DNA from 3 places in the Fusibacter sp. genome. Region 2 is predicted to be linked to each of the others. Evidence: a T-box and tRNA genes for the amino acid it is inferred to sense, from the RefSeq annotation. Region 2 holds a T-box; the other regions hold tRNA genes.
What was found. The T-box of region 2 lies ahead of leuS (leucine--tRNA ligase). A T-box ahead of a tRNA ligase gene usually reads a tRNA of that ligase, here a tRNA-Leu.

Region 1 (10,865 bases), on a different contig from region 2:
TGCAAAAGAAATATTCAACAATACTATGATTTTTCTTTTCAGCTATAGAAATATAAAAGGATCAAGTGAACTTGGTCCTTTTACATATCCGTAAATTGGGTACTTCTATATTGAAGCAAAAAAATGATTTAGGATGGAACTTTTTGAAAAAGACTGACGTCTTAATAACATAACCTCTTAAGAAGGGAGTGAGACCATGGAAGCAAAGCTACTTGAAAACGCGATTCAAGGAGATGTAGACAGCTTTGAGAAATTGATCAAGACTTATAATCGATATGTTTATAACATCGCATATCGCATGATGGGGAATGAAGAAGATGCAAAGGACATGTCTCAAGAAGCTTTAATAAAGGCATATCGTAATATTGGAAATTTTAAAATGGAATCTAGTTTTTCCACATGGTTATATCGAATTGTAATTAACGCCTGTAAGGATGAACTCAGAAAGCGTAAAGAGGCAACTTACTCATTGGATGAAACCTATGATGGAAACGACAATTTGAAATATGAGATAAGTGATCAGGAAAGTGATCCGATTCTTGTATATGAAAAGGTTGAGTTAAAGGCAAATATTGAGAGTGCTTTAAATCAACTTTCTGATGATGGTAAGTCAGTTGTTGTTTTAAAAGACATCCTTGGCTACTCCTATGATGAAATAGGTGAAATTTTACAAATACCAATTGGCACAGTTAGATCGAGGTTAAACCGAAGTCGTTTGGCACTAAAAAAAATACTTCAGATACAACTTGCAGAAAGCTAGAAAGGAGTGAGATAAATGAAATGTGATGATGCACGTCTACAGATGAATTCCGCTATTGACGGCGAAATTAGTCAAGATAATCTATCAAAACTCAATGACCATTTAGATCACTGTGAGCAATGTACTGTAGAGTATGAAGAGCTTAAATATCTAAAAGAGTTAATGGGTGAAATAGAGATGAAGGAACTTCCAAAAGAATTTGAAAGTGAATTGCACTTAAAATTAATAGAAGAACGACGCCTAATCCAAAACAACAAGGAAAAAGTTAAAAAAACTTCTCCGATGGGGAAAGTGATCAATATGTTTAAAGGTCATGGAAATTATGTGGTTGCAGCAGCTGCAGTCGCTTTGATTGTCCTGTTGAGTAATAATCCCTTAAAGATTGCAGGTTATCAGACCTTCAATGCTAAATCGGAAAGCTCACCGATGTATGTCACCACTGAGATGGCGACTGAAGATAGTGCGATGGCTTATCCAGCAGAAGCACCAGCACCTGACATGGCAAAGTTCGGTGCCGCAGGTACAAGGGGTGCAGATACAAATGAAATGGAAAATGCAGGTTTTGCAGTTCAGGCCACTACAATAACAACTTCAAAAGTTGATAACGCACCAGGATATCGAAAAGACCGAATGATTATTAAATCTGGAAATATTAACATAGAGATTGTTAATTATGATGAAGTCGTGTCAGACCTCAAACAAAAGGCAATAGAATGGGGTGGCTATATTGAAAATGAAAGCACTTCAAAACAAGGTTATAATTTAGAGAATGATCTTAAGAATGGCTCATTAATCATCAGAATTCCTAATGAAAAGTTTGAAGAAATGATGGCACTGCTTAAAGGCTATGGTAATGTGATTTATGACAATGTATATGCTCAAGATGTGACTAAGGAATACAGAGACACGGCTCAAGAGGTTGAAAACTTCAAATTAACAGAAGAACGCTTTAGAGAATTGTTAAAAACAGCAAGTGATATGAAAGATGTCCTCGCCATTGAAAATGAGTTGACACGTATTAGGAGTCAGATTAATCAATATGAACGTCAGTTAAAGGATTGGGAAGTTCTTGTTGATTTATCGAGCATCAGTGTTGATATTAGAGAAGTTAAAAGTTTAAAACCCGTCATTGAACCGATTGATGATTCCTTATTTGGTAAAGCAAAGGCTGAGTTTATTCAGACCATTAATGGTTTGAGGTTATTGCTTGAAAATGTCTTTATATGGATCGTTGCAAATTCACCAATCCTCATTATTTTAGGATTTGGTGTGATCGTATGGTGGCGTAAAACGAAGAAAAAGAGTGTTTAATCTAGTATTGAATAAACCTTTTGAAGGTTTAAAATGAAAGGAGAATTTTTATGAAATTTAAATTAATGCCAATTGTAGCTTTATTGATGGTTGCTTTTTTAGTAGTAGGTGCAGTAAATGCAATGCCAATTTCAACGGCAGACGTTGCTGTAGATGCTGAACAGAGAGTTGTTAATGTAACAGGTGAAGGTAAAATTGTTGTAGCACCTGATTTAGCATACATTGACCTTGGTGTTCAAACTAAAAATAAGGATGCTCAAAAGGCTCAACAGGAAAACGCAACACAAATGACTGCCGTAATTGATGCGGTTAAAAAAGCGGGTATTAAAGCAGAAGATATTAAAACAACGGGCTATAATATTTATCAAACTTATGATTACACACCAAATAGTGAAGTTAGAAATGAGTACTACCAAGTTAATAATATTGTGAACATTAAGATTAAAGACATTAATGCTGTTGGGAAAATTATAGATGTTGCAACTGCTGCAGGAGCTAATAACGTAAACAGCATTCGTTTTACAGTTTCTGATGACTCTAAATATTATAGTGAAGCGCTTAAACTTGCTATGGCAAATGCAAACACAAAAGCAAGTGCAATTATGAGCACATTTAATAAAAAACCTGGTCTACCATTAAGTGTGTCTGAAGTTAGCTATGGTGGTGGCGTTTATTATGATTATGCACCAGCTAAAGCAATGATGGAAGGTGCGGCAACGCCGATTGAGTCAGGAGAAATCACAATCACAGCAACTGTAAATGTAGGTTATGACTATTAATAAGGTATTTGATTTTAAAGGCTAGAGGCTAAAACCTCTGGCTTTTTTTATGGCAAAAACATACCAGTACAGAACTATGAAATTTTAAACTTCAGCAGCTTCCATAAGGACTAATCTTAGGGTTGGTAAGATGGCTTAAATCCTGTTTGTAATGATCGTTAAAATAATTTCTAAAAATTAATGAATTGTGGGCTTGATAATATCCCGGTTAATGGTACAATAGATATTGTGCTAGCAACGGGATATAATTTTACCCACGATTTAGGAGGAAGTATGAAAAGAAGGTATTTAGGCATCAACGGGTTAGGCAGAATAGGAAAATTAGTACTTTGGCATCAAATGATTGAAAATCATTTTGACGGATTTGTAATAAGTATCGGTAGAAAAGCTGGTAATTCAATCCATGATATTATTGACTTTATCGTTAACGACTCCACTTATGGTGCTCTTGAAAGATTTATGTTTGGATACTCTGGAAAAACGCTTGATATAGAAATTGTAGATGAAGAAAATTATGAAATTAGAATTAATCAATTTGATATAAAATTCTTAACTAAAAATAGAAATCCAAAGGACATTGAATGGGGAAAGCACAATGTTGAAATCGTTGTGGATTGTACGGGGGTATTCCTAGATCCAGCCCTTGATGCAGATGCTCCTAAGGGCAGTGTAAGAGGCCATTTGGAGGCTGGTGCTAAGAAAGTCATCGTGAGTGCACCTTTTAAAATGAAGGGCCAAGAACTTGAAATGCCAGAAGATGCAACCATGCTCGTGTATGGCATCAATCACGACAAGTTTGATCCAGAAAAACATCATGTAATATCAGCAGCAAGTTGTACAACAACTGCACTTTCTCATATGATGAAGCCACTAATCGATAAAATTGGTATTTCGAGAATATTAACGGCTTCTATGTCAACCATTCATGCTTCTACCAATAATCAAAATCTTTTGGATGCAATGCCTGGAAATGGTGATAAAGACTTGAGAAAAAACAGGTCCGCACTAAACAATATAATCTTAACGTCAACTGGTGCTGCAAAAGCACTTGAGTTTATTTTGCCTGAGATAAAGAAGATCGGTTTCATGGCAGATTCTGTAAGAATTCCAACAAGTACAGTCTCTTTAGTGGCGTTGAACCTTACATTTAGAACCAAACTTGAAGATTCTGGTGAACCCGTGATCAACGATGAGTATATCAACGAGATTTATAAGTTAGCATCTCAAAATGGTCAAAAGGGATATCTGGTTTATTCAGACAAGCAAAACGTTTCTTCAGATCTTAGAGGCTTTAAAGCTTCTGCAGTTATTGAAGGGGTGGAAACAGCTACAAAAACAGGCTTTTTACCTTTGCCAAGCCAGTTAATTCATAATATTGGCGCACAGGGTGAGCTCAATATTCCTGTAACACATGCTAAAATTTTCGGTTGGTATGACAACGAGTTTGGGAGCTATGTCAACTCGCTTTCAAACATCTTGATTCATATTGACAAATCACTGTAATTTATATAAAAGATTTGATACCATTGTATATAAGGGTTTTCAGAATTGAGATAAGTCTCTCAATGATGAAAACTCTTTTTTTTTCATCATCAAGACCCCACCTTTTAATAAACAAACATGTTATAATATTTTATATGACTAAAATCAAGGAGAAGACTATGAACCGGATTGTAATTGTAGATGGGAATAGCTTAATCAATAGAGCTTTTTTTGCAATGTCAGAGTTAAGGACCAGTAAAGGCATATACACAGGCGGTGCACTGGGGTTGACCACCATGATATTTGGATTGATGGATGAATTTAATCCAGATTATTTTTGTGTCGCTTTTGATATGAAGGGACCGACGTTTAGGCACCATGTTTATGACCAATATAAGGGGACTCGAAAGGGGATGCCAAATGAACTGGCAATGCAAATGCCAATTGTTAAGGAAATTTTAGACGCATTAAAAATTCCAAGAGTTGAACTTTCTGGCTATGAGGCAGATGACCTCATAGGAACAATCGCACATTATTTCTCAGACCAGGGCATTGAAGCTCATGTGATCACAGGAGATAAGGATGCACTTCAGCTTGTTCGAGAAAATATTCATGTTCATATCACAAAGAAGGGCATTACACAGCTCAAGGAATATAAAAATGAAGATATAATTGAAGAACTAGGTGTGGATGCATATCACGTGATTGATTACAAGGGCCTAAGCGGGGACACCTCAGATAATATTCCAGGGATACCAAGTGTTGGGCCTAAAACTGCTGCCAAGCTTCTTGCGGAGTTTGGAACAGTTGAAAACTTAATTATGAATGTTGAACAAGTCACTAATAAAAGGTGGAAGGAGCTCGTGATTAATTTTGGAGATCAAGCCATGCTCAGCAAGCGCCTTGCCACAATTATGGTAAATGTTCCCGTAGAACTCAGTACGGAAATGTTTAGGTTACAAGAACCTGACATGGAGACCTCTATTAATCTTTTTAGAGAATATGAAATGAACAGCCTGCTCAATAAATTAAAGGTTAAAACAGAGGTCATTGAACAGAAGACGGATGTTGAAACCATTAATATTGAGCAGTTGACTAAGCTAATAGAAAAAGAAAAAGCATTTTCTTTTAAAATTCTTTATAACAAGGTCACTCTTAGAGAAGATCCCTTTATATGTGCTGCCTTTAAGGTTGAGGATCAGATTTGTATTTTAGACGATGAAACTGAATTTTTAAGCCTTAAACCTATCTTTGAAGATGATGCCATCCATAAATTTGGATATGATTTGAAGAATGAGTATTTGTATTTAATGCAAAAGGGCATAGACCTAAAGGGGGCCAAGTTCGATGGCTATATCGCCGCTTATTTGGTTGATCCGAGTCGAAGAGGCTATGATTTAAGTGAACTCGTATTTGAGCACAGTTCCATGAAAATTTTGTCTGAGGAAGAGCTCCTCGGAAAAGGTGCTAAGAAGTTGACACCAGAAAAAGTGGAAAAAGAAAAGCTTCATCAGTACGCACAGGGGTTGGTTATCGGAATTGACGTTTTGGTTAAGGCACTTGGCGCTAAACTGGAAGAAGGGCACTTTATCAAACTCTTTGAAGAGGTTGAAGTTCCCTTGGTTAAAATTCTTTCGGATATTGAATATACGGGCTTCAATATTGATGTAAAGGAAATTGATATTATTGATGAACTGCTTACCAAGCAGATTGCTGAAATAGAAGCAGAAATCTACAATCTTTCTGGAGAAGCCTTCAACATCAATTCACCAAAACAACTGGGTGTCATATTGTTTGAAAAATTGGGTTTGCCACCTCAAAAGAAAACAAAAACAGGATATTCAACTTCACATGATATACTAGAAAAGCTGGCTTCAAAGCATCCGATTGTTTCTGAAGTAATAGAATATCGTACGTATACAAAACTGAAATCGACTTACATTGATGGGTTAAGGGCAGCTTTAAATCCATTGACGGGTAGAGTTCATACTTCTTTAAACCAAACAATAGCTGTTACTGGTCGTCTTAGTTCAACAGAACCAAACCTTCAGAATATACCGATTAGACTGCCAATAGGTAGAAAGATTAGAAAATTCTTCATACCAGATGAAGGTTGCATTTTGCTAGACGCGGACTACTCTCAAATTGAACTAAGGGTATTGGCCCATTTATCAAAGGATCCAACACTTCTGGAAGCCTTTACACAAAATCTCGACATTCATACTAAGACAGCTTCACAGGTTTTTGGCATAGAGGAAAGTGAAGTGACATCTCTACAAAGAAGTCATGCCAAAGAAGTCAATTTTGGTATTGTATATGGCATGGGTGATTTTGGTCTTGGAGAAAGTCTGGGCATAACGCGAAAAGAAGCTAAAACCTATATTGAAAATTACTTTAGAAGCTATCCAAATGTACAAGGCTTTATGGACAGCGTCATCGAAAAGTGTAAAGAGGATGGTTATGTGGAAACTGTTTTAGGTCGACGACGTGATATTGCCGACATTTCTAACAGTAATTTCATGTTGAGATCTGCAGCGGAGAGAATCGCAAGAAACACTCCTATTCAAGGGTCAGCTGCTGATATTATAAAAATTGCGATGATTAAAGTCTTTGAACGCCTAGCAGCAGAAAAACTTAGATCAAAATTGATTTTACAGGTACACGATGAACTCATCCTTAATGTTCCACTTGATGAGCTAGAACAGGTTAAGGTCCTACTTAAAGAGAGTATGGAATCTGCATATGATTTACTGGTGCCTTTAAAAGTTGACATGAACACAGGAGAGAGCTGGTACGATGCGAAATAAAAGTAAAATTATTGGCATCACAGGAGGAATCGGGAGTGGCAAGAGTGCTGTTTCTAAAATTCTATTGAAGATTGGTTATCCTGTGGTGGATGCTGATGTTATTTCGAGACATATCTTGGAAAAGGGTAGTGATGCTTACTTTGAAGTTATCGCAGAGTTTGGACATGTGATTTTACAGGAAACAGGTGAGATTGATCGAAAAAAGCTAGGCGAAATTATTTTTAATCACGAGGTTGAGCGTGTAAAACTCAATGGTATTGTTCATCCAGCGGTATATAAGGAAATCAATAGACAGGTGGAGGCGTATATTGGGCTTTACAAGCTCGTATTTGTGGATGTACCACTACTTATAGAAAATGCTAGGATGAGTGATTATGATGAAGTGTGGGTCGTATATGCAAGTGATGAGATTAGAGTTAAACGCATATGTGAAAGGGATCATGTAGATGAAGCCTATGCGAAAGTTAAAATCAATGCTCAAATGCCACTGGCTAAAAAAGTAGAGCTTGCGACTAGAGTAATTATGAATGAAGACACTTTAGAAGACCTTGAAAATAGAGTTGCTCATCTGGTGAATTCGATAATAAAATAACGAACGTTGCCTTAAATGTTTAAATTGTTTATAATGTAAATGACTAATTTTTAGGAAGGTAATATAGAAATGAAAGAGATGAAAAGTTTAGCTGATATAGATAGTATCCAAATCGCAGATGATCGGAAATTATTTTCAGCATCACATGATGAAATCGTTAATGGTTTAACAACAGATGTTTATTTTTTGAGAACTTTGGATATTCTAAATGAGCTTGAACTCGCTGATGCAGAGGTTGTAGCAGAAATATTTCCTAGAAAACCGGGAATCTTTGTTGGTTTAGAGGAAGTACTCTATTTATTAAAGGATAAAAACCTTCAAATTGATGCTATTTCTGAAGGTGAATCTTTCGTTGAGAAAGACACTGTTATTAGAATAAAAGGCAAGTATAGTGATTTTGCAATATTTGAAACGACAATTTTAGGCATGCTTGCAAGCAGCTCTGGATGGGCGACGGCAGCAAAAGAAGTAAAGGAAGCTTGTGGCGAGAAATTCTTTTTGTGTTTTGGCGCAAGACATGTACATCCTGCCGTAGCACCAGTAATGGAAAGAGCAGCTGTTATCGGTGGCGCAGGTGGCGCAAGCTGTATCTTGGCAGCCTTACTCAGTAACATAAAGCCTTCTGGCACTGTACCACATAGCGCTATGTTGATCGCAGGTGACACCCTTAAAATTGCTAAAAAATATGATGAGATTGCGGCACCAGACCACAATCGTATAGTTTTAATCGATACCTTTAAGGACGAAGTTGAGGAAGCAATACGAATTGCCAAAGAACTCAATGGAAAGCTTTATGGCATTAGACTGGATACACCAAGTGAAAGAGGTGGTGTAACCGCTGGTTTGGTAAAAGAGATGCGCGCTAAGCTAGACCTAGAAGGGTTTTCCAATGTTAAGATCTTTGTTTCAGGTGGCCTTTATCCTGAGAAAATTAGACTTCTCAGTGAAGCGGGTGCCGACTCATTTGGTGTAGGTAGTTACATTTCTGCGGCATCGCCAATTGACATGACCATGGATATCAAAATGGTCAATGGCAAGGCTGTTGCTAAAAGAGGTAGAATTCCAGGCATGGTTGAGAACCCGAAACTTAAGAGAATACGTGACTTCAAATAGCAACCAATCAATTGATTAAAAGCCTCTGCATTTAGTGATGCAGGGGCTTTCTTACTAAATACAACAAAATTTGAGCCGAAAGCTGTGATGAGAAATGTTCAATCTCAAACACCGTCAGCGAAAATTGGTTTGAGACATCGAAAGTGACTCAAATGTTGTTATAGGGGCTATAATAAGCACTTATAAGAAATGTTCAGCATCAACCAGGGGTAGTAAAGCGCTTTAGAGATGTTGAGAGATGACTGCCCATAAGCTATTATGAATCCTAGACTTTAACAGGTAATGTGCCAAGAAAATATTTTAGAGCCATATTAGGCTTAAGCAGAGGGGCAATTATTGGCGTTGTTTTGACATAAAAAAAACAACCAACTGTAATCAGTTGATTGCTTTTTATAAATGGTGCGGATGGCGGGATTTGAACCCGCACGAGCGTTGCTCACTACCCCCTCAAGATAGCGTGTCTGCCGTTCCACCACATCCGCACGTTGCTTTTTTATTATAGTGACATTAGCTATAAAAGTCAAGGGCTTATTTGAAAAAAAGTATGCATTTTCAAAGGTTGAGAGAACTGGAATATTAGAAGTCAATGGTTTCAATGGCTGTAGAAATTATCTGAATATAACAACTTTTTGTGACCACCAATAAAGGTTTGTTTTCTTAGGGCAAAGTTTTTTCGAATAATCTTTTTAAGGAAGGTTTGACTTTTAAAAGGATGAAAATCTTGATACAATAATAAACGCATGCGAAGTCAAGAGAGATGGCTTTAATAAATATATTGAGGTGAGTAATGGATATTTTGATATTAGCGTTAATTGTATTTTTGGCTTCATTAATTCAAGGGGCTACGAGCTTTGGCTTCTCACTAGTAGCTTTGCCTTTAATGGGCTTCATTCTTAATTTAAAAGAGATTGTCCCCCTACTTGTTATTTTAAGTTTAGTCCTGAATATTTTAATTGCGCTACAATTAAAAATGAAACCCAATATCAAGGAAATCTTCTTACTATTTATATTTGGCATTATTGCAATTCCCTTTGGTGTAAAGTTGCTCTTAATTGTGGATGAATTTATATTAAAGAAAGCGGTCAGCATATTTTTGATTGTTGTAGCCATTATGATGGCAAGGGGCTATAAAATCGAGATTAAAAATAAAAATCTCGCTTTAATAATTACTGGGACATTAAGCGGTGTGCTTAATGGTTCCGTGTCACTAAGTGGACCACCGATCGTCATACTGCTTTCAAATGATCAGAAGAATAGAGATGATTTTAGGATTAGTTTAACGTCCTTGTTTATACTTTTTAATCTTTTTACGGTTTTAATGTATTTAAATAAGGGCTTGCTATCGGTTTCTATAATGACCTCTTATCTGCCCATTGTGCCTTTTTTATTCGCTGGAACGTTTATTGGCGTGAAAATTGGGAATAAAATTGATGAAGGCAAATTTAAGCAAATTGTGTTGTATTTATTAGTTATAATGGGTATAATAAATTTGTTTTAACAATACAGGTATTTGAAACTAGACCTTTAAACTAAGACTTCTAGTGTATATAGAGAGGGGATAAACTATGGGCAAAAGAATTCTGATAGTGGACGATGCAATGTTTATGAGAAAATTGATGAGTGATATTCTTCAGAAGGCAGGTTATGAAGTCGTTGCAGAAGCGGGAAATGGTGAAGAGGCTTTTGATAAATACAAAGAATTCAAACCTGATTTGGTGACAATGGATATCACCATGCCAGACGTCAATGGTATAGATGGGGTTAGGATGATCACATCAGCTTTTCCTGATGCAAAAGTATTGATGTGCAGTGCCATGGGACAGGAAGGTATGGTTATTGATTCTGTTAAAGCAGGCGCTAAGGGTTTCATCGTAAAACCTTTTGTTGCTGAAAAAGTTATTGCTGAAGTTCAGAAGTTAATTGGTTAGTCAAATTTTAACATCAATAAAATTTTATGATTATACGGTCAATTGAACCTCGTCTAGGGTTTGATTGACCTTTTTTATTGTCTATCTATAGAT
Region 2 (10,865 bases):
AGCAGTGTTAAACTTGAGTGTTTCATAATCTTCCGAAACTTTTTTGATGGTTTTATGCATTAAAGTTTCAAGTGCTTTTGAATAAGTCTCGCCTGGTACGATGTTTTCTTGGATGTTCCAAACACGGTCAAGGAATCTTCTACAGCCTTTAACACTATTGTCTGACCAAGGTACACTCTTCTCAAAATCACCGATGAACATTTCGTACATTCTAAGCGTATCCGCACCGAACTCTTCAATGATGTCATCAGGGTTAACAACATTGCCTCTTGATTTAGACATTTTCTCGTTGTTTTCGCCCAAAATCATACCATGTGAAGTTCTCTTTGCATATGGTTCTTTCGTGTTAACAGCACCTATATCAAATAGGAATTTGTGCCAGAATCTTGAATAAAGTAAATGAAGTGTCGTATGCTCCATACCACCGTTATACCAATCCACAGGCATCCAGTAATTAAGGGCTTCCATACTTGCAAGGGCATCGTCATTAAAAGGATCACAGTATCTTAAGAAATACCAGCTTGATCCAGCCCATTGAGGCATTGTATCTGTTTCTCTATGTGCGTGTCCACCACATTTTGGACAAGTTGTTTCGATCCAGTCTGTCATAAGGGCAAGTGGTGATTCACCGTTATCAGTAGGCTCATAGCTCTTTACATCAGGTAATGTAATCGGCAAGTCTGATTCTGGAACTGGTACCCAGCCACAAGTAGGACAACTCACTAAAGGAATAGGCTCTCCCCAGTATCTTTGTCTTGAGAATACCCAGTCACGCAATTTAAAGTTGACACGTTTTTCACCAAGTCCACGCGCTTCAAGGAAGTCCGCAATTTTCTCTTTTGCTTCTGGTACTCTTAAACCATTGATAAGTTCTGAATTCACTAAAATACCATCTGCGTTGTCCGTATAGGCACCTTCTTCGACATTTCCGCCTGATACAACTTCTACGATTGGTAAGTTAAATGCTTTCGCAAATTCCCAGTCTCTTGTATCATGTCCTGGAACGGCCATAATCGCACCAGTACCGTAAGTCATTAAGACGTAGTCTGAAATCCAGATCGGAATCTCCTTTTGAGTTGCTGGATTGATTGCACTAATACCAGCAATTTCAACGCCAGTTTTGTCCTTGTTCATTTCAGTTCTTTCAAAATCAGATTTACGTTTTGCTTCTTCTCTATAAGCATTTAATGCTTCTAAATTCGTAATTTTATCTGCATGCTCTTGAATAAGCGGATGCTCAGGGCTGATAACCATGTATGTTGCACCGTAAATTGTATCTGGTCTAGTTGTAAATACTCTAAGAACATCGCCCGTAGTTGTCTTGAAGTCGATTTCCATACCATTAGACTTACCAATCCAGTTCTTCTGTTGGATTTTAACACGCTCGATATAATCTAGATCATCAAGATCGCTGATTAATCGATCTGCATACTCTGTAATTTTTAGCATCCATTGCGATTTAGAGCGCTTAACCACTTCGCCGCCACAACGTTCGCAAACACCACCAACGACCTCTTCATTTGCAAGCCCAACCTTACATGAAGTACACCAGTTGATATCCATTTCTTTTTTGTAAGCCAGACCATTTTCAAATAACTTGATAAAAATCCATTGCGTCCACTTGAAATAGTTTGGATCAGTTGTGTTGATTTCTCTTGACCAGTCAAAAGAAAGACCTAAGCTCTTAAGTTGTTCTTTAAATCTGATGATATTTTGCTCTGTAACAATTGCAGGATGAATGTGATTTTTAATGGCATAGTTTTCAGTTGGTAGACCAAAGGCATCCCATCCCATTGTGTAAAGTACATTGTAGCCCTCAAGTCTTCTTTTACGCGCCACAATGTCTAGTGCTGTATAAGGTCTTGGATGACCTACATGTAACCCTTGTCCAGATGGATAAGGGAACTCTACCAATGGGTAATACTTAGGCTTTGAGTAATCATTGTATGCCTTGAAGCTTTGTCTTTCATCCCATTTTTCTTGCCATTTCTTCTCAACGGCTTTATGTTGATAATCGTGCATGGTAAATCTCCTTCCTATCTTATGTGAATTGAAATTCTAATACTTGTTCTTTGAATTTATTGCATAAAAAAAGCCCTTCGTTTAGAGACGAAGGGCTCGCGTTACCACTCTAATTGATACTCCAAGATGAAGCATCCACTCTATGACCGATACCGAGGTCAACCGATTGGCACTACTAATTTCATGCCAACAGCTCCAAGACGAGTTCAGATTTTCTTATAACCACTTTTCACCAACCAGAGGCTCTCTATCTATAATACAATCTTACTACTTCTTATCAACACTTACATTATTCCTTGTATTATAATATAAACTCTGATAGATTTCAAGTCAAGAACTCATTTACTTATGCCATTGGTGCATATTTTTCTACAAAATGAATGACTTGCTCTTGTGATAGTTTTGTGGCATCAATAACGACCATTGAGCTGTCACCTTCCCCCATGAAGCTAACAGGTTCAATTTCTTCATATTCTTCATCCACGTCATTGATAATGGTAATTTTAATATCTGTTCCGCCATCTCTGTAAGGAACCACATTATAACCTTTTCCTTTGAGAGTTTCCATGATTTCGTTTAACCCTGTCTGTACAGCTATTTTCATAACGCCACCTCCAAAATAAGTTATTAGATATTTACCCAAATATCACTATTAATCACTCAATCACAATAATTTTTGTGTCTATTTTTTAACGCTTACAATTTTTTGCTTTTTTCTCATTACCATGCTTAAAGTTCCCGGTCGCTTTTGCAAGAAGAAGCTGTACATCATGGTTTGAGGCATTTTCAAGCTTCTTTAAGAGCTTGTCACTTTCCTTTTCATTCAAAATCATAATGGTTTTTTTGTTCCAATTGATAAAAACCTTGCCATTCTTTGACACGTTGTAGTCAAAAGGTTCCTCTTTCAATTTACCTCTAGCATCTATTGGGCTCATTATTTATTCTCCTCCACAACCAAAATATCATCTTTGCCTTTGGCAACTCGCTTAGCTTTTTTTCGATATTCCTTTGATTTTGTCACAATATCCATATCATAGTCCTCTGGATAGAGTTCGTCAGATTTAATATGAAGTGAAAGTCTTTTGTGATTTACCTTAAATTTTTTATTCATCACTTGTACTGTGATATCACCTCTTTGATCCTCGGTGTTAACCACAATACCATTCCTTTTCATCGTATGAATATAGACAGAATCACCAACTTTGAATTTTGGTGTTCTTCGCTTCACAAATTGAGTAGATTCTAATACATTTATACTTTCTTCACTTACGCTTAATGCTTCTGATGACTTCTGGGCTCTTGCTTGCTCTAAGTTGGCATCTGAAATCTTTTCAGTAGTCTCCCCATTGTGCTTTTCCTTAAACTGATCAAGCTCATTTTTTATTATGCTGTAGTCATGCTTCGTCTTGTAAGATACTTCATGAGCGCGTTCAATCAAACTTTGAGCCATTCCCAATCTCAAAGCGATTAAAAGTGCATTGCTCTCGCCGGATTTTCCAATGATTAGCTTATACTCTGGTTTTAACGTCATGAGATTGAAGGCCATACTTCCATTTAAAAACAATGGGTGTTCATTGGCAAAGTTTTTTATTTCGTTAAAATGTGTCGAGGCTAAGATTGTGGCCGCTTTATGACTTAAGGTTTCAAGCACTGCAATGCCGAGTCCCATGCCTTCAGTTGGATCTGTTCCCGCACCAATTTCATCAAGAATAACAAGGCTTCTAGGTGTTGCTTTTTCAATGATGTGTATGATGTTGGTAATGTGCGCTGAAAAAGTGCTCAGGTTTTGTGCGATGCTTTGGCCATCACCGATATCACATAATACCTTATCATATATCGGCAAGATGGTTCCTGGTTCACACGGAATTTGAAGGCCAGATTGAGTCATCAAGACAAATAAGCCTACGGTCTTCATGGTGACAGTCTTACCACCTGTGTTAGGGCCAGTAATAACCAAATGCCGCTTAGGGGCATTTATCACTAAGTTAAGCGGCACGGCCTTTCCCTCTAACAGAGGATGTCGACCTTCTATGATTTGCAAACGATTATCGCCTGTCAATTGGGCTGAAACACCCTGCATTGAACGGCTTAACTTCCCTTTGGCAAATATAAAATCGTAATGCGTCATTATTTCATAGTTAAGCTCAATGGGTTTAAGTTCGTATGCAACTTGATTACTTAAGGTTGAGAGAATTCGATAAACCTCCTGTTCCTCCTCACCTCTCAGTATGGTTAACTCCGATTGGAGTTTTTGGACTGCAGCCGGTTCAATAAACAATGTGCCTCCAGACCTTGACCGGTCTAAAACACTGCCTTCAAAAGAGCGTTTATGTTCGCTTTTGATAGGTACTACATACCGTCCATCCCTTTGGCTGATAATGGCATCAGTGAACAAATGCTGGTATTCAGCACCTGCTAAATATTGATTGAGTTTCTGACGAATTCGATCCTCCACATCACCTATTTTTCTTCTCAACTTGTGTAGTGTTGAACTGGCATTGTCATCGACCTGCCCATTGATAATGGCCATTGATATCGATTCTGTTAGGTCATTCAACTCTGACAAATTTGAAGAATAGCTGGCAATTTGATTGTCCTTGTCCTTCATAAAGCGGATCATGCGTTGACAATCTCTTAAAAATGCTGAAACCGCCTCTAACTCTTTAGGTCTTAAAACCTCTTGGCGTTTAATTTTCCCTAGTGCATTTTTTATGCCTTCTAGTCCGTTAAGAGGAACACTTGTACTTATATTGAGAATTTCATGCGCCTCATGTGTTTCCTTTAGATGTCGCTGTATTAAAACAGGATCTGTCATAAGTGATAATCCTTGAATTTGTGTTTTTGCAGCCTCTGAGATTGCCAAATCCTTTAACTTTTCGATAATAAGATCAAATTCCAATGTTTGATTCATTTTTTCACCATATCCCTTCATCATCGTCATTTTGTTTTCATATAATTTATTTTCACTTGTCTGGTTTTCATCTGTTTGATTTGCTCTTGTCTTGTAGTCTCTTACAATGCTCATATTTGCCTCCTGATGTTTTGCTCTAAGTCATTTGTTTAATTTTACATACAAAAAAAGGACGTAGAATCACATCTACGCCCTAAATTGCATCCAAATGCATTTTCATACATTTTCATATGTCAAAAAAATGTACAAAAAAACCGTGCTTAGCACGGCTATTACAGGTTTTGTAATGGTGTTCTAAACGAAACTGACTGGGTAAACTGGCACGCCAAAAAAACCTTTTACGGCACCAATCTACTCACAATATCAAGTTACTTGTTTAGAACCTTCACACTCACAAAAATACCTCTTAAATTTTGACTTTATTGTTTCTTTACACTTCTATTATACCCAAGATATTTATAATTGCAAACCAAAATATGTTATAATGATTAATGTAACACAATTATAATACAAGGATGGCGTTAAATGGGAAAAGTTACTTGGAAACCCGGAACAATGGTGTATCCGGTTCCAGCAGCTATGGTGAGCTGTGGTACACTGGAAGCACCAAACATAATAACAATTGCTTGGACAGGTACGATTTGTACCAACCCGCCTATGACCTATGTTTCTATTCGTAAGGAGCGATTCTCTTATGATTTAATCAAGAACGGGCAATGCTTTGTTATCAATCTCACAACTAAACCACTTGTCCATGCTACGGATTACTGTGGTGTCAAATCTGGCAAGGATGTTGATAAATTCAAAGTTACAGGCCTCACACCAGTGCCTTCTGTCAAGGTTGGAGCACCTTCAATTCTTGAGTCCCCTGTAAATATCGAATGTGTTGTTAAAGAAATTAAAGAGCTTGGATCACATGATATGTTTTTAGCAGAAGTAGTAAGCGTCTCTATTGATGATCAATATTTGGATAAGACTGGCAAACTTCGTCTTGACCTTGCTGAAATGATCTGTTATAGTCACGGCGCTTATTACGGTCTAGGGGAACTCTTAGGAACCTTTGGTTATTCAGTTGCTAAAAAAGCAAAAAAACCAGCATCAACTAAGGCAAAAAATAACACAAGATCAGATCAGCAGTCGGGCTCTAAATCTCATGGGCATTCACCTTCAAAGACAAATACAAAAACAGCACCCACAAAAGCTAAAAATAAAAAAAGAAGACCTAAAAAGTGATGTTTCTACATGTACATCGCTTTGGTCGACTTAATTTCAATAAAACGGATTGCCTCTTCAAAGCTTTTAAAGCTCTCAATGATCCCGTTGAGATGAAGCATGGATAAGTGTCTTTTGAATCTTTCTTCTGGATCAATCAAAATCAGGTTTTGAGGTTGGTGTGCAAACAATTTTGATAAGTCCAGCACAAAGCAAACCAAAGGGTGATCAATGGAAACTGCCGCACCGATATCCAGAATGAGAAAGTTGGATTCTGTCTTTATATATTTTTTCTTAAGCATCTTAACCATAAGCTCGTTTTGGTCTGTAATGCTTTTATCTTCTAATTGTAGATAAAAAACTTGATGGTTAATCTCTTTAAGTTTCATATAGCACCTCTCTTGATATTTATACTCATTTATCGCCGAAATAATCATTAAACCACACGATAATTTGGTTCATTTTACTGTATTTTCAAACGAACCGGATTTACTACGACTATAATGGAGAATACTATGCTAAAAGCCAATCATTTTTATATTGATTTTATGCAGGACTGTAACGTTGAAGAATATATTAAAGAATCTCTTTCAACGCATTTTGGAGACGTGCAGTTTCATTTTTCAACTGTAGCTGCTGATCATATTCCCAAGTGTAAATATGATCTCTTCATAGGACGTTATGCACAGTTTAGAAAAGTGGAGCATATCATTGCACTTACAAATTATTATGAAGAAATTTTGCTTATAGATGTTCCTGTTGATGAATTCATCTTTAAAATTTTCGCTGAACATGTACAGATAAAAATCATTAAAAAGCCCCTGTTAAACAATGAGCTTTCAAATTACTTATTTAACTATATGAATCGAGTTCTGTTCCACTCAGAACATAAGATCTTAGATAATTTACTTAAAAATGCACAGAATTCAATTGTTCTTACAGACCTAGATGGCAATATAATCTATGCTAATGACTATTTCCAAAATCTATGTGGCTACGACAACGCCGAACTCATCTCCAACTCACCACGCGTTATAAAAAGTGATTTTCACGATGACGCCTTTTACAAAGATTTGTGGTTAACCATCACCAGCGGACAGGTTTGGGAAGGTATTTTTATCAACAAGAGCAAAGATAATACACTTTTCTATGAAGAGGCAACCATTAGTCCAATAAAGGATGGCCACGGCAATATCGAAAAGTTTCTGAAGATCGGAAAAAACATCACCAGGGAAAAACTCTTGCTGGACCATTTGTCTCAAGAAGTAAAACTTGCAAGAACCGTATTGGATTCACTTTTGCCTTCCCCTTTAAACGATGATATCCTTCAATTTGATTATCATATGAATCATTATAATGAAATTGGTGGTGACTTTATCTATTTTAATAAAACAAGCCCTACAACATATCATTTTGCACTTATTGACGTCATGGGACATGGGGTTTCTTCAGCCCTTGTAGCAATTACTTTAACGCAAATGTTTAAGGACTATATCAATTTCAAATCCATCGGTGAATCTGTTAAAGCAATCAATAAGCTTTTATGTGAATTAAACACGTCAGAGAATGATCGGAGCTTGTTTGTCACAGGCATTTTTCTTGAATTTGATCTAAGAAATGATCACTTAAAGGTCATCAATGCAGGGCACCCTGACTTGATTCTTAAAAACAAGCGAGGCGATATCAGCCATCTTTCTTCAAACAATATGCTTCTAGGGGTTCTCGAGGACAATGTTTTTGAGGCCTATACACTTGCTTTATCTCCGATACACCGAATCTTAAGCTTTACGGATGGCTTATTTGAAACCAACAATATCCCCTATGAAATGGCACTTGATATTTTGGATGAATCTTTATCACATCTGGGCAACCAGAAATTTTATGAAGGCATCATGCATTCTTTTTCTAAAAATCAACATATAAATGATGACATTACAATCTGTAAAATTGAATTTAATATATAGGAACATCCATTTCAGCATATAAAAAAACGGGCATCGCTCTTAAATTTAATTTGAGCAATGTCCGTTTTAATTTAATCTTATTTAGTAAATCCATCTCATCAGATTTCATTTACATAAGCTGTCTTTGAATGATTATTTCACCTTGTTTTTGAACTTGATTAATTCTCTAATGCCTGTCGATGCATCCATAATATCGCTAATAGATTTATCATAGTTCAATCGGTTAATAACCTTTGAAATATACTCTGACATATCGACTTCAGCAAGCCAAGGCGCTGTCTTAACTGACTCAGGAATATAAGATAGATTTGTCGTATAAACGCGATCTATAAAACCATCTTCATAAAATTTGTTGAATTTTTCAATGCCTTCAGTGAAAAGGGCAAATGTCGTTGCGATGAATACTTTCCCAGCATTTCTCTTTTTAAGCTCAATGGCAATATCAAAAATAGATTCACCTGAAGCAATCATGTCATCTACGATTAAAATGTTGTTGTCTTTTACATCTCTACCAATATACTCATGTTGAACGATAGGGTTTTTTCCCCTTACTACTTTTGAGTGATCTCTTCTTTTATAGAACAATCCAATATCACTCCCTAGAACACTAGAATAATAAATCGCCCTATCCATGGCACCAGTATCTGGGCTTATGATCAAGACTTTAGAAGGGTCCTGGAAGGCTTCGGATTCATCTGTCAAAAATGTCTTAACGATGTCCAAGGTTGGATATAAATTTTCAAATGAAATCAATGGAATTGAATTCTGAATGGTTGGGTCATGAGCATCGAAGGTGATGATGTCGTTAACACCAAGCTTCTCTAGCTCTTGAAGTGCCATTGCACAATCTAAGGATTCACGTCCCTTACGGCTATGTTGACGTGAAGCGTATAACAAAGGCATAAGAACCGTAATTCTACGCGCTTTTCCCGCCATTGCAGACAATACTCTTTTTAAATCTTGAATATGGTCATCTGGACTTTTTCGATTCTCAAATCCATGCATGGTATAGGTACAACTATAGTTTCCGATGTCTGTTACGATATAGATGTCCTTACCTCTAACGGATTCCTCAATAAAGACTTTACCTTCACCATTAGAAAAACGAATTTCTTTCTTTTTGATCAGATAGGTTTTAGGCATTTGAATGTTTTCAGTCTCACAAATTTGACGCATTTCCACAAGGTATTCATCGATGCGCTGTGCTAAACTTTCACAGTTATCCATGGCAATAATGCCAAGGTCTCCATATGGTACGTGCTGGTAATAATCCTGTTTTTTCATTTAATCACTCCATTTTTGAGCCCTTGAAGCCCACTACAATTTGATTTAGATTCCATTACAATCCTTTATGCAAAGAATTTTCATTGAAGCATCATGCGACTTAATCCGTCTTAGATTAAGTTACTACCCTTTTTAGTCAAAGTATCGACATAAAAAAAGCTAAAGTATATATACTTTAGCTACATTGGTGCGAGATAAGGGACTCGAACCCCTGACTTTTTCCACGTCAAGGAAACACTCTACCATCTGAGTTAATCTCGCAAGTTACCACTCCAATATTATGCCATAAAAATATCATCTTGAATAGTATCAAACAAAAAAACTTAGAAATATTTCTAAGTTTTTTTGTGCTTTGTCTATCTTAAATTTTATATTGACTCACTTGTTCAAACAATTCCATAGCCATTTTTGAAAGATGATCCGCTGCCGCAGCAATTTCTTCTGATACAGCGGTTTGTTCTTCTGTAGCTGAACTCACTTCTTGAGTTCTGGCATTGGATTGGAACATAACTTCCGCAATATTCTCAACAGACTTATTCACTGAGTCACCAAGTTGTTGGGTTTCACTGATATGACCCACAACCAATTGAATTGAATTCTGAGTATTATCAATGAGTGATAAAATCTCTGAGAATGCTTTTCCTGCAACGTCAATTGCTTCTACACCTGAAGTGATTGCTTCACTTTCTGCTTTCGTAAAGCTATTTGCTTCCTTAATCTCATTTTGAATTTCAACAATAAGATTATTGATGCCACTTGCAGACGTCTGCGAATCCGTTGCCAGCTTTCTGATCTCTTCAGCAACTACTGCAAAGCCTTTTCCCGCCTCACCAGCTCTCGCCGCTTCAATTGCAGCATTAAGTGCCAACAAGTTCGTCTGGTCTGCAATAGCAGCGATCGTATCTGAAATACGATTAATTTTATCTGATTGCTCATTGAGTTTATTAATGACGTCAATTGTCTTTTCACTGCTCGCCTTGATCTCAGCCATTTTTTCAACGGTTTCATAAATCAATCTTTGGCTGTTTTCTGCTGTTTTCATGACAATTTCAGCTTCACTGGCCATTTTGAAGGTTTCATTTGCAGAACCATCAAGCTTGTGCTTCATATCGCCCACTAGGGTTTGTGTCTCATTAACATCATTCGCTTGAATTTCAATGCCCTGACTTATCTCTTGAATTGCAATGGTCACATCGGTTGCCGCTTTTCCACCTTCTTCAGCAGATGAAGCCATCTGTTGACTAGAAGACGATAAAATCTCTGATGTTTTAACGATATCTGTAACAATGTGATTAAAGCTCTGAAGCATAAAATTGAGTGCATGGCTAATTTGATGAATTTCATCGCCATCTTCATTCACTTTATCAACCTGAACTGTTAAGTCACCTTTAGAAGCCGCTAACATTACCGTCTTCATCTTGTTAACACGGTTTACAATATAATAAGATATGGCAAAAGACGCCAACAATCCT
Region 3 (10,865 bases), on a different contig from region 2:
CGAGACATTCTGGGATCTTTCGAAGTGTCAACCAATACAGGCTCACCAATAGCAGCAAGCATTCTTTCTGCTGAAGATGCATAAGCCATATGGTCGGTTTTGCAAAGGTCTAAATATTCATCTAGGGACATTTCCTCTTTAGCGTGAGTTTTGAAACGTTCCTTGAAACGATTACTTACAATTGACATTGTGTGGCTACTCCTCTTAAATGTAAAGTATTTCCTTTAATTGAAAACTAGCATCCTTTTCTAGTCTATTTGTTACCATAAATTCAATCTTGTTTTGGATCAACGGTTACTGCAGACTTTTCTGTTCTCATTTCGTGATGTCGGTCTACTGGGAATTGTTCAGCTTTATCTTCCTCAAGTTCAAAAGCAATCATGTCACCATCACATGTTTCAAAATGAACTACGCTTGGTTCAACACTAACACCTGTGTGACCAAACCCACCTTCACCTCTTTCTGTTTCAACAAATTCATCAACAACTTCAAGTTCTATTTGTTGAACAGGAACAACAATCATCTGTGCAATACGGTCACCAGGATGAATTGTTTGGGCTCTAATACCTCTATTCCATAAAGATACGAATAGTTGACCTTGATAATCAGAATCAATAATACCAGTTAAATTTCCCAACACCAAACCATGTTTATGACCAAGCCCAGAACGAGGTACTAACATTGCCATATAGTTTGGATCTTCTATATGAATTGAAATACCAGTTGGAACTAATAATACATCATCTCTCACAAGTTGAATGTCTTCATCTATACATGCACGCAAATCAATACCTGCTGAACCATCAGTAGCATGTTCAGGTATAGGAAATTCATTACCAATACGTGGATCTAAAATTTTCATTTGTACTTTACGTTTCATTTTAACCTCTATTTGCTTTACGTGCTTGTTTTTGAATTTTACGTTTGTGAATACGTTTTGCTTTTGGTATACGTTTCTTAGTTAAACGTAACTTTCCTCTACGAATACCACTTTGCATTAACATACGCAACAGTTCTGGATCCATTGGGGCTTGTTGAGCTTCTTCTTGAAGATTTTCTTCTGTCTTTTCAATATCATCCATTGTTCATCTCCTGCTGTTTTTCATACTGACTTTTCAGTTTTATTCTATCTAAGATACCAACCTTATCAAGAATTGTTTTACCAATTAAATGATCAAGTTCATGTTGAATAATAATTGACATGACACCTGTAGCCTGAATTTCAAAGTCAGATCCATCAAGTTTATGAGCTTTAATAACAATTGCAGGTGATCGTTTAATCATTGTAAAAATACCAGGAACCGAAAGACAACCTTCATCCATCTGTAGTGCTTTTTTACCTACAAATTGTGTAATGGTAGGGTTGATAAGATAAAGGGGCTCTTCAATAATTCCCTCAATTGCTCTAATAACAATTAACTGAAGATGTCTACCAACTTGTACAGCTGATAGTCCAACAGCATCTGGATGTGCTTCAATCGTTTCAAGCATATCAGCAGCAAGTATTCGAACTTCTTCCATTTCATTCTCATTATCAATATCAATCAAACGAGATTTAGCAGAAAGATTTTTGTTTGGGTAAGTAATGATGTCTAAGACGGACATTATCTACTCCTTATTATAGTTTATAGCTATTTTAAGGATACAAAATAAATTGGGAAAAGAAAAGGTTTATAACGAAATTAAATAGTCTATTCGAAGAGATAACTCATCAATCTCTAAAGGATTAATTTCTGTATTTGTATCTATATGACGCATAATATAAGATAGGGCCCGAAGGCCCTATTGTTATAAGAAACGACTGTTCTTGTTCTTGATTTGAGATTTCAAGAACTCCATTTGATCAGTCAGTACTCTACGGTTTTGTAGTAACAAGTATTCACTACGACAAGGTGTGTAAGGAACATATAATAATTCCATTCCACACTGATCTAGTAAGTAATCACTCTTACGACGATTACAAGGACCACATGAGGTTACACAATTTGTCCAAGAATCCTTACCACCCTTACTTTGAGGAATAATATGATCCTTTGTCAACTTGGAGGTAGGAAATTCTTGACCACAATAAGCACAAATATTTTGGTCACGACGAAACATTGCATTACCATTGAATGCCACATCTCTGTGTCCTTGTTTAGCTTGTACTTTACCTCGAATTGCAATAATCGAGTTAAATGTTAGTGAAGATTGTTCACCTGTCAAACTTGAAGTACCACCATAAACAGTTACAGTATGTTCAGGCATAGCCCAAGCTACTGCTCCTTTTGCAGTGTAATAGCAAGCATCTTGATACGTGATCCAGCGAAATGGCTGACCAGCGATATCAAGTGCTAGAATTCTAGGAATTTCTTCAAGCGAAATGTGCTGGTTGTTTAAGATTGCCATTGCCATTTTCCTCCTCGGTTATTTGAGTATTTATACCCTTCCATAGTTTTAGACGTTTCAAAATTGATGGTTTTTCATACATAGGTTCAGTAGATAATGCACTGTACCCCATATTCCACCAAGGTTCATGAAATAGTTCAAAACTTATACTATTATCTCTCAGTTTCGATGCTAACTTCAACAATTCCTCCTCATTGGTTATTTGACACAATACAAGGTGACATGTTTCGTTAGGACGATCAAAACTAAATCCACTTTCAAGAGCAGAATGACAAGCTTGAACAATCTGATGTTCAAGCTTGATATCTGTCCTTACAACGACGTAAACGTAAGGAATCTAAGACATTATGCAGCCTCCTTATTAGCTTCAATACGTTGTTTGTACACTTCACATACCTGTAGAAGCGTTTCAGCTGTAATGGTTCCACCAAATGGTGCCATGGCACTTGTGATATAATCTTTATATTGACGCTCCAAAGCACGCATAAACCAATCTACAATATCATAATATCTATGAGGATTTTGTCCTGGATAGAGTTTACGTTTTGCAGTTACTGGTGAAAAACCGTGAAATGGGTCTCGACCACGAAGAATATTGTAAATTACATGATGGTGAGCTCGAATTAGACCTTTTGCATTTACATGCTCAGCCCACATTTTACGAAAGTATAGATAATGATCTTTTGATTTGAAAAATTCTTTAGCGTTCATTTTAAGTCTCCTAATAGTTAAATGTTAAAAGTTGCTAAATGGGTAAATTTAACAAACTATTAAGGGGGACTTCTGTTAGAAACCTATGTCATGGGTTATCTCCTCTTTTGGTAAGTTTATTTATTAAATTATAAAGTTGGTTTTATCATTAAAACAAAAACCATTTGGAAGGCAATTTTTATCACCTTCCATTTGATCTTTAAATTTTTTCAATCTTTCTTGAAGTTGTTCTTCAGCAGTTAATTCTACACTTGCACAATTAAAACTACAACAACAGCCTGCATAAGGTACTCCAGGATGTTCTTTGTGAAAATCACAAGTAGTTTGAGTGATAACAGTTTTAATTGGTGTGTACGGAATTTTCATTACTGCTCCTTATTTGTTCAAGAAATCAAAGTGATTTGCTTTTGGTGCAACTGTACCACTATTTACTGAATCAGAAAACATATTTTCGCGTTTGTTACACATGTCAAACTCTTTGTCATTGCAAATTACTTTAAGTTTCGTAGAGTTCTCTGCAACAACTTCTTCATAGGCTTCAGATCGTTGTTTCAACTCACCAATATCTTTTTCGTGAGACATAACAACTTCTTGTGTTCCCTTTAAGTTTTCGTGTACTTGTTTGACAGCAACTACGGTTTCATCCATATTTGCATCAACCTTATCATTTAATCGATTAATATCGATGTTTGCTTTATTTGCTACCTTCTCTACTTCTTCCACACGTTCAGATAGTCTCATCTTACCATCACTTGTTGCAGCCCGTTGAAGAGCAATTCCAAGTTTTTCGAGATCAACTGCTTGACAGTTGTTACAATCAATATATTGCATAGTTAAACGTGCTTCGTTTTTCTCAATTCGATCACCACGAATTTTCAATACCATTCCCAATGTAATGTTGGATTGCTGACCACAAGCTTTATCATTAGCAGGACGAGCAGTTGTTCGAAGATTACAGGGATCTCCATTCCAAGAACCTTGTGTGATTACATAAAATTTTTCAGGAAGAACATTCTCCTGTCCAATATAATGGAGTGTTACTCGATCTCCAACACTTGTTACCATAAAAGGATAAAGGTTGTCATCTTCACAACCTGTTAAACTGAACACTAGGAAAATTATTAGTAATATGGTGGGAAAAACATTTATACTGAAATATTTAAAACAGTTCATTTCTCTCTTCTCTCTTTAGGGTTATAAAATAAGTGTCCGTAGTAGGAATCGAACCCACAACGCAGAGGACTAGAATCTCCCGTTCTACCATTGAACTATACGGACATAACAGATATTATCTGTAATTTAAGGTTGGAGGACAACCTATTTTTTGGATTGTTTTTTAATTTGTTCCTTAAGAATTTTCAACCAAATTTTTTCTTCTTTGGAAGCTTCACCTTGTTGAATTTTCTCTTGAATTTGAACGACTTGAGATTCAAGAACCTTCATATTTGCTTTTTGTTGAGGTGGTGGTGCTTCTTCTGCACAGGAAACACTAAACCATAAACTAAAAATAATGAATATTAAGAATCGCATTACTCTTCTCTCTTTAATTCCTTCAAACTTTCAATACGTCTTTTATAATGATTTACTAATATTACATCAAAATCACTTCCGTGTCCAGATGTAACTCGAAATTCGATTTCCATCAAATCATCTTCATATTTCATAATAGCAACGTCAATAGCTTCACTACGTAACATATGGACATCTGATTTGGTTGCTACAAATTCCAAAAATCCATACACCATACTTGCAAGGGTTGCAATAAAGGTAAGTACAGCAGTTGCAGTTTTGAAAGGATTCAATTTTGCTTTTTGCCAGAAGGTCATTGGAGGATCATCTTGTCGACGATGAGGGTGACTTCTGGATTGCAATTTACGTCGTTCAGGTCCATTGTGTGACATACATTTCTCCAAAAAATGTATTTATTTGAATGACCTATAATTCCCAGGTAAGTTTATGTAAGCGAGTTTGTTTTGGGGTTGGATTTGTGATGTACTTATAAGCAAAATCGTAGATTTCGATAGCTTGTGAGGCATAGGCTGGATCAGCATTAAGTTTTAGTCCATCAAGTAAAGTTCCTGTAATTTGTAATCCGCCATTTGTGGTGTGATGGAGCGAAAATCTTGAATTACACTCATTACAATGATAGCAATTTACTCTACCCATAAACACATAACCGTGATCTGCTTGACAAGTTGGACATTTCATAGAATATGGAAATGCCATTAAGAAAGAACAGCTTCAACATCTTGAAGATGTTGGACAGTAGTACTTTGTGCACCACCTACTACACCATCAACATTCTTACATGCTTTACGAAAAGTATACTCAATCTTGTCTGATTGGGTCATTCCTTTCTCTAGTTCGTCACGGTAAGTCGTTGGCATTACACGTTTTTTGAACTCATGTACTGATTTATTTTGTGATGACATAGGCTACCTTTTATGAAGATTATTTAATATTTATATTAATTCCAACCTTTTACAAGTGAAACTTTATCACAAATTGCTCCATGTTGACAAGCGTTATTCCATTCCATCCCAAATTTCGTTTCGTACATCGAAATACAGGTATCTTTATTTGGGCTAAAGGTTGTGAATAGAGGACCAAATCGTTTATCGATTATAATCCAACCCACAACCAATGCTTTGGTTTTACGGGGTTTTTTAGAATTCATATTTGTATTGAAGCAAAAAATCTCTGTTGCTGTGAATGTTTACTTTGAAAGTATGGTGATGCACCGTCCACTTCAATGTTGGAAGTTGGGTCTGTAAAACTTTCAGTTTTTGATATAAATGATCTTGTGTAATATCAGGATTATCTTGGATTTTTTTATTCAAATCCTCAACATCATTTGCATAGGTGACAAATGGAAACATTAACAAGATTGCGAAAAATAGCGTTTTCATAGGTTTATTTATGGTTAATAGGCTGAGATTACACCATTAGTACTTGTACCTTCGATACATTATCCCAATAAGTTGCGACACTCTGGGTTCTTATCTTATCCACTTTTCCGAGAAAAGTCTACAAGCATGACTGCCTTTTTTAAGGTGCGGCGATTCACCTATCATAATATGCTATTCAAGTTTCCGTCTACCGTCTACCTTGCGAGCAGTAAAGGCTTGCGAGCCACCGTGCGACTTTCACTTAAGATTTTCCACCTTGCGAGTTTCCAATCTCCTTATTCACCGAAGTGTAAGGAATTAAGCCATTTTCACATATTACTGAGTACGACTTTGCGTTTTTTAAAAAGGTTGGAATCGAACCAACTACTTTCTGCTTTTGAGGCAGACACTCTACCAAATGAGTTACTTTAGTTACCTATCTCGACGAGCGTACTCAATGCTTCATAGACTTTTGGTCTACAAAATACACTCCGCCGAAATACCTTTCTTCTGCCGAATACTCAGTAATTCTTCAAGATTCTGGGGTTCGAAAACCTCAGCGCCTTTGGAATTGAATTACAGCTCTTGATTGCGAGTCTCGAACCAATAATTCTACCTTTTATACTACCTATTCGTTAGCTGGTTTAATGTAGAGGTCAGCACCACCTGTTACTCTTCTTCGACTTGTGTTCCCAACGAAGTTGGCACTTAAGTCAAAGCTCTTTCCTACATAACTAACTTCATAGTTATTTCCACCGCATTTATAAGTGAAAACTCCCTCACGGGAGGTATTAGGCTTGTTTGGATGTCCAACCGAAGTTGGCGACAGCTATAATAGGATCACTGCCCTTTCACATTCTTGCGAATGCTTATGTGTCCCAAACGACAAAACTATTATACGGATCTATATATGATAGTCAACGAATTTTTTAATAAAAATTAAGGTAATAGAGGATCAACAAAAACCAATTGTGGACCACCCGCAGAAATTCGGGCCATTGCGTTACCTGCATGCATATCAGCATGATGTTCATCGAATAGAGGTTTTAGCAAAGTTAATGCTTGACGTAGTTTTCCATTAGGTGAACGAGACATTAACATATCTCGACCTTTATGATAGTCTAGTAATGAATACAATTCATCAAATTGACGAGCTGTTGAAAAAGTGTCAAAATTCATTGCTGCTACTTCACTAATTGCAGAATTATGATCTGTTGCAAGGACTTTGTACACATCTAAAAAACCATCATTAATCAATTTGTGCAATAATGCTTCCTGAATTTTTGGTTTTTCAATATCAACCAGTCTTTCCATCTCTGTGATTAACCATTCCTTCCCACGTCTTTGTTCATCATTTTCTACAGGTTCTTGAACTTTCTTAGCAGTATAAAACTTTGGGAAAAATGGATTGTCTTGATGTTCTAAACACAATTGAACAAACTCAACATATGTGTGTTCACGAAACGTATCTAATCTTGTTCTTTTGACAACAGTATTACGTTTAGGGTGGGCATAAGCTGTGCTTTGAATACCCCTTCCTAAACGATTTTCATCATCAGGCCAACGAACATTACGCTTTAATTTGCGTGAATTTTTTGGCATATCAAGAATTTCATACAATTTCATAAAATTATTTATGAAATATTCCAGAATACGTCCATGTTGCCTCGTAATACTTTCTTCAATGAAATCTTAGTGTTAGATTGGTGGTCAATAATTTGATCCTTTTGAAAACAATAGGTTCGAATTTTGTCACCTCTCATACCAGACCCCACTTGTTCCTTACGAAGTGCACCAACTGTTAAACCTAGTTCATTTGCCTTCATTTCCTCTAGTTTTAACAGTAGTGCAGCTTTCGCTTCACGTAGATTAGTCTCACGCTTACGCCCTTGACGTGCTTCCATAAGCCCAGTTGGAATGTGATACATTCGACAACTATTTTGGTGCTTATTTCTGTGTTGACCTCCTTTACCAGTTCCAGAAAACCACTCTATACGAAAATCATTTTCAGATAGGCGATCGTAAAGAGGATTGGTTTCCACTTGGTCATCAATTACAGCTACAGTAACGGTTGAAGTATGCACACGACCTCTACGTTCGGTCGGTGGGATCCTCTGGATGCGATGCCCACCCGTTTCTGAGTTAAGTACGTTTAAATTGTTGCCTTGGATTTGAAGAGATAGAAATCCAGAACGGACTTCTATACGTTTAGACTTTCAGCCTAACTTGAGGAATGTTCGTTCGTAAATTTCTGCTAAGTCGTTAACAAACAACTTTGCATCTTCTCCACCTTCGGCAGATCGTATTTCAAGTGTCTTTTGCATTTTACTTTCTCCTTTGGTTAATAAAATTGAACTAATATCTTCCAGCCATAACGAAGGAAGATCAACATATTTATACAGATTCGTCTTGCATTCGAAAATTATCAATGTCAAAATCAAACATTTCCTTTACAGCATTATCAGCACGTATTTTTGCATAGTAACTATCTTCACCAGCTCGAATCGCTGCAATATATACCTGTTGCCAAAAAGCAATTGGACTTAATGTGTGATCACCGTTTTGCATCATTTTCATATCTCACTATATAAGTACTAGGATTTGCTCGAACTTCTTGTTCCAATTCATCCAACCCCAGTTCAGCATCTTTTAGTAATGCTGTTTCGAAATCTTGATCATCCTTAATATCTTTTCGTGATAAAAATCTTCGTTTCAATTCTTCTTTGGAAACATCTAACCAAACTAATGCTACATTAGTTTGACCAAAGCAATCAACTATGGCTTGAACAATTGATAATTGTCTAATTCCATCAATAATCACATTTCCTTCGACTTCATTGATTTGTTTGATTATTTCTTCAGCAATTTCTTGATCAAGATGTTTTGTTGTTCCTAATTGTGAACGTGTATCAAATTGACTAAGTTGTTTCACAATAGAAGAAGTAATAATATGTGTACGTAGAGAAAACTGTTTACAAAAATGTCCTTTGCCTGAACAAATTTTTCCAAACACTAAAACTATTCTTTCATTCACTTATCTTCTCCAACACACAACCAAAATACTTTTCGTCCAATTTTGAAGTGTGTAAATTCTAAATCTTCTAACTTTCTCCACAAGTCCTTTTCGTTTGGATCAACAATTTTCTTACTTGTAGATCTGTCCTTATTTAATCTTCGAATTTGGCTTGTAGATTCAAATAGACCTACTTTTACTAGTAAATTGGGAAGAAAGACATCACCATCTTCATTTCTAAGTTCATCAAAATTAAAACGAACAGTTTCCTCTTCAGAAAGGATGTCAAGTTCTTCCTCTGAACATACTGGAGTTCCAATTATGATGTTATCTGGTGTCATTATACTTCCCATTTTAAATTGTGTAATCTCATCATTTTTGGAGTTGGATTAACTGACTTGATCATCATTGGTGATACTGGAATAAGAAATTCCACAACTTCAGGACTTTTCTTAATCAAGTCAGCTAAACAATATTCTGTTGGATTTCTCATTACAAATCCATGAGATAAAGCAATGTGATAACACTCAGCAATTTCCACAGTACTTAGATTCAGTACAAGGAATTCAAATAAAGAACGTTGCATTTTTTCCCACTCCAAATAAATCTCATTATCTTACAAAGGGTCACAAAAGTCAACGGTTATCATAAATAATAACATGAAAGACATTCTTGTAAAAATTATCGAAAAGGTTGGTGACTTTTGGATCATGTTAGTTAACAAACTAACAGATTTCAAGACATTGGTTGTACTTGCATTCATTGCAGGGGTATTGAATATAGATCAAATTCATGCACTGATGAAGTCTTTCAGTGTCTTATGTAAGTAATCTAAATTCCAAACTCTAACAACTGAGCAATCGTATCTTCTGCAGAAGTATGAAGAATTCCAATCCCTCCTGCTTCTATCCATGGTTCAATGGACTTCATTCTGTCATCAATCAAAACAGATGTTGGAGTTGCCCAATTTGCTTTAAGTTTTGAAGTGTAGACATAATCAACTTGAACATCACCAAAATGTTCTTGTACCCAACATCTTTTTTGTTCACGAAATTTTTCTGGCTTGACACTTGTTAAAAAAGACACGTCATAGTCTTTAACATGTTCCCACAAGTCTATTGCTCCAGGTAATAATTCTAATTGCATATAAAACTCATCGTCTTTATGAGCACTACTAATTCTCAAAATAATGTTTTTGTTTACAGTGTTGACAACGAAGGTGTCGATCGATTCGAACTTCAGGTTTTTCTTTTTCATCATGAAAGTGAAGTTCTTGTTCGTGTAATTTCCAATCACACATCTGCCGTTCGCCACACTTTATACACTTGTGACGACGTATCCCATCAGGTCGAAACTCATGGTTGCAGGACATTTGAATACTCGGTAGGTTGTAATTAGATTTATTTATTATCCGTATACTTTATACCAAGATCCACTATCTTTTATATGTACTTCTTTGGGTAATTTCCATACACCACTGTCTTTTATAGAAGGCTGCATTACTAATTTCCAGGTTCCTGCATCTTTAACGTAGATACCCATGTAAGGACTAAAGATCATTAGTGTTGTACTGTTTGTCATAACCTTTGTCAATCCAGGACGTCCTGGATTGTAAGTTTGACTACTCACTACTGTATTAACAGATAAATCAGAAATCCAATCCAAAACCTGTGCATGGGTGAGTGTTGGAAACGCTCCTAACAATTGAGCTAACATTCCTGAAACATTTGGAGAAGCCATTGAGGTTCCACTCTTTTTAATCAATCCTGTTGATGATGCAAAGTCAGCTCCTTGTATATAAAATCCTGGTGACCATACATCAATGCGTGAACCATAATTTGAGAAAGAAGCAGTCTCATCAGTTA

Region 1: it has a tRNA-Leu gene. The T-box ahead of leuS (leucine--tRNA ligase) is inferred to sense a tRNA for this amino acid. The anticodon was not compared.
Region 3: it has a tRNA-Leu gene. The T-box ahead of leuS (leucine--tRNA ligase) is inferred to sense a tRNA for this amino acid. The anticodon was not compared.

Annotation. Positions count from the first base shown of each region.
Region 1 is NZ_JBVBZF010000087.1:421-11,285, reverse strand. It holds gene AC220I_RS11430 (RNA polymerase sigma factor) at 197-760, shown strand; gene AC220I_RS11425 (DUF4349 domain-containing protein) at 776-2,071, shown strand; gene AC220I_RS11420 (SIMPL domain-containing protein) at 2,122-2,850, shown strand; gene AC220I_RS11415 (type I glyceraldehyde-3-phosphate dehydrogenase) at 3,124-4,353, shown strand; gene polA (DNA polymerase I) at 4,512-7,139, shown strand; gene coaE (dephospho-CoA kinase) at 7,129-7,731, shown strand; gene AC220I_RS11400 (nicotinate phosphoribosyltransferase) at 7,801-8,844, shown strand; tRNA gene AC220I_RS11395 (tRNA-Leu) at 9,242-9,326, opposite strand; gene AC220I_RS11390 (sulfite exporter TauE/SafE family protein) at 9,632-10,342, shown strand; gene AC220I_RS11385 (response regulator) at 10,410-10,772, shown strand.
Region 2 is NZ_JBVBZF010000063.1:2,041-12,905, reverse strand. It holds gene leuS (leucine--tRNA ligase) at 1-2,022, opposite strand, end outside; T-box leader at 2,103-2,312, opposite strand; gene AC220I_RS09865 (YkuS family protein) at 2,369-2,626, opposite strand; gene AC220I_RS09860 (hypothetical protein) at 2,712-2,957, opposite strand; gene AC220I_RS09855 (endonuclease MutS2) at 2,957-5,047, opposite strand; gene AC220I_RS09850 (flavin reductase family protein) at 5,459-6,166, shown strand; gene AC220I_RS09845 (hypothetical protein) at 6,172-6,534, opposite strand; gene AC220I_RS09840 (SpoIIE family protein phosphatase) at 6,661-8,109, shown strand; gene AC220I_RS09835 (ribose-phosphate pyrophosphokinase) at 8,242-9,393, opposite strand; tRNA gene AC220I_RS09830 (tRNA-Val) at 9,579-9,654, opposite strand; gene AC220I_RS09825 (methyl-accepting chemotaxis protein) at 9,755-10,865, opposite strand, start outside.
Region 3 is NZ_JBVBZF010000001.1:278,383-289,247, reverse strand. It holds gene AC220I_RS02420 (PrkA family serine protein kinase) at 1-188, opposite strand, end outside; gene dut (dUTP diphosphatase) at 272-880, opposite strand; gene AC220I_RS02410 (hypothetical protein) at 882-1,082, opposite strand; gene def (peptide deformylase) at 1,075-1,605, opposite strand; gene AC220I_RS02400 (HNH endonuclease) at 1,789-2,388, opposite strand; gene AC220I_RS02395 (peptidyl-tRNA hydrolase) at 2,354-2,725, opposite strand; gene AC220I_RS02390 (hypothetical protein) at 2,734-3,099, opposite strand; gene AC220I_RS02385 (hypothetical protein) at 3,223-3,465, opposite strand; gene AC220I_RS02380 (hypothetical protein) at 3,475-4,272, opposite strand; gene AC220I_RS02375 (hypothetical protein) at 4,417-4,629, opposite strand; gene AC220I_RS02370 (hypothetical protein) at 4,629-5,000, opposite strand; gene AC220I_RS02365 (hypothetical protein) at 5,035-5,307, opposite strand; gene AC220I_RS02360 (hypothetical protein) at 5,325-5,486, opposite strand; gene AC220I_RS02355 (hypothetical protein) at 5,766-6,008, opposite strand; tRNA gene AC220I_RS02350 (tRNA-Leu) at 6,348-6,422, opposite strand; gene AC220I_RS02345 (hypothetical protein) at 6,927-7,613, opposite strand; gene AC220I_RS02340 (peptide chain release factor-like protein) at 7,622-8,029, opposite strand; partial or broken gene AC220I_RS02335 (PCRF domain-containing protein) at 8,060-8,416, opposite strand; gene AC220I_RS02330 (hypothetical protein) at 8,382-8,558, opposite strand; gene AC220I_RS02325 (AAA family ATPase) at 8,542-9,021, opposite strand; gene AC220I_RS02320 (hypothetical protein) at 9,018-9,353, opposite strand; gene AC220I_RS02315 (hypothetical protein) at 9,341-9,586, opposite strand; gene AC220I_RS02310 (hypothetical protein) at 9,660-9,830, shown strand; gene AC220I_RS02305 (hypothetical protein) at 9,832-10,314, opposite strand; gene AC220I_RS02300 (S8 family serine peptidase) at 10,408-10,865, opposite strand, start outside.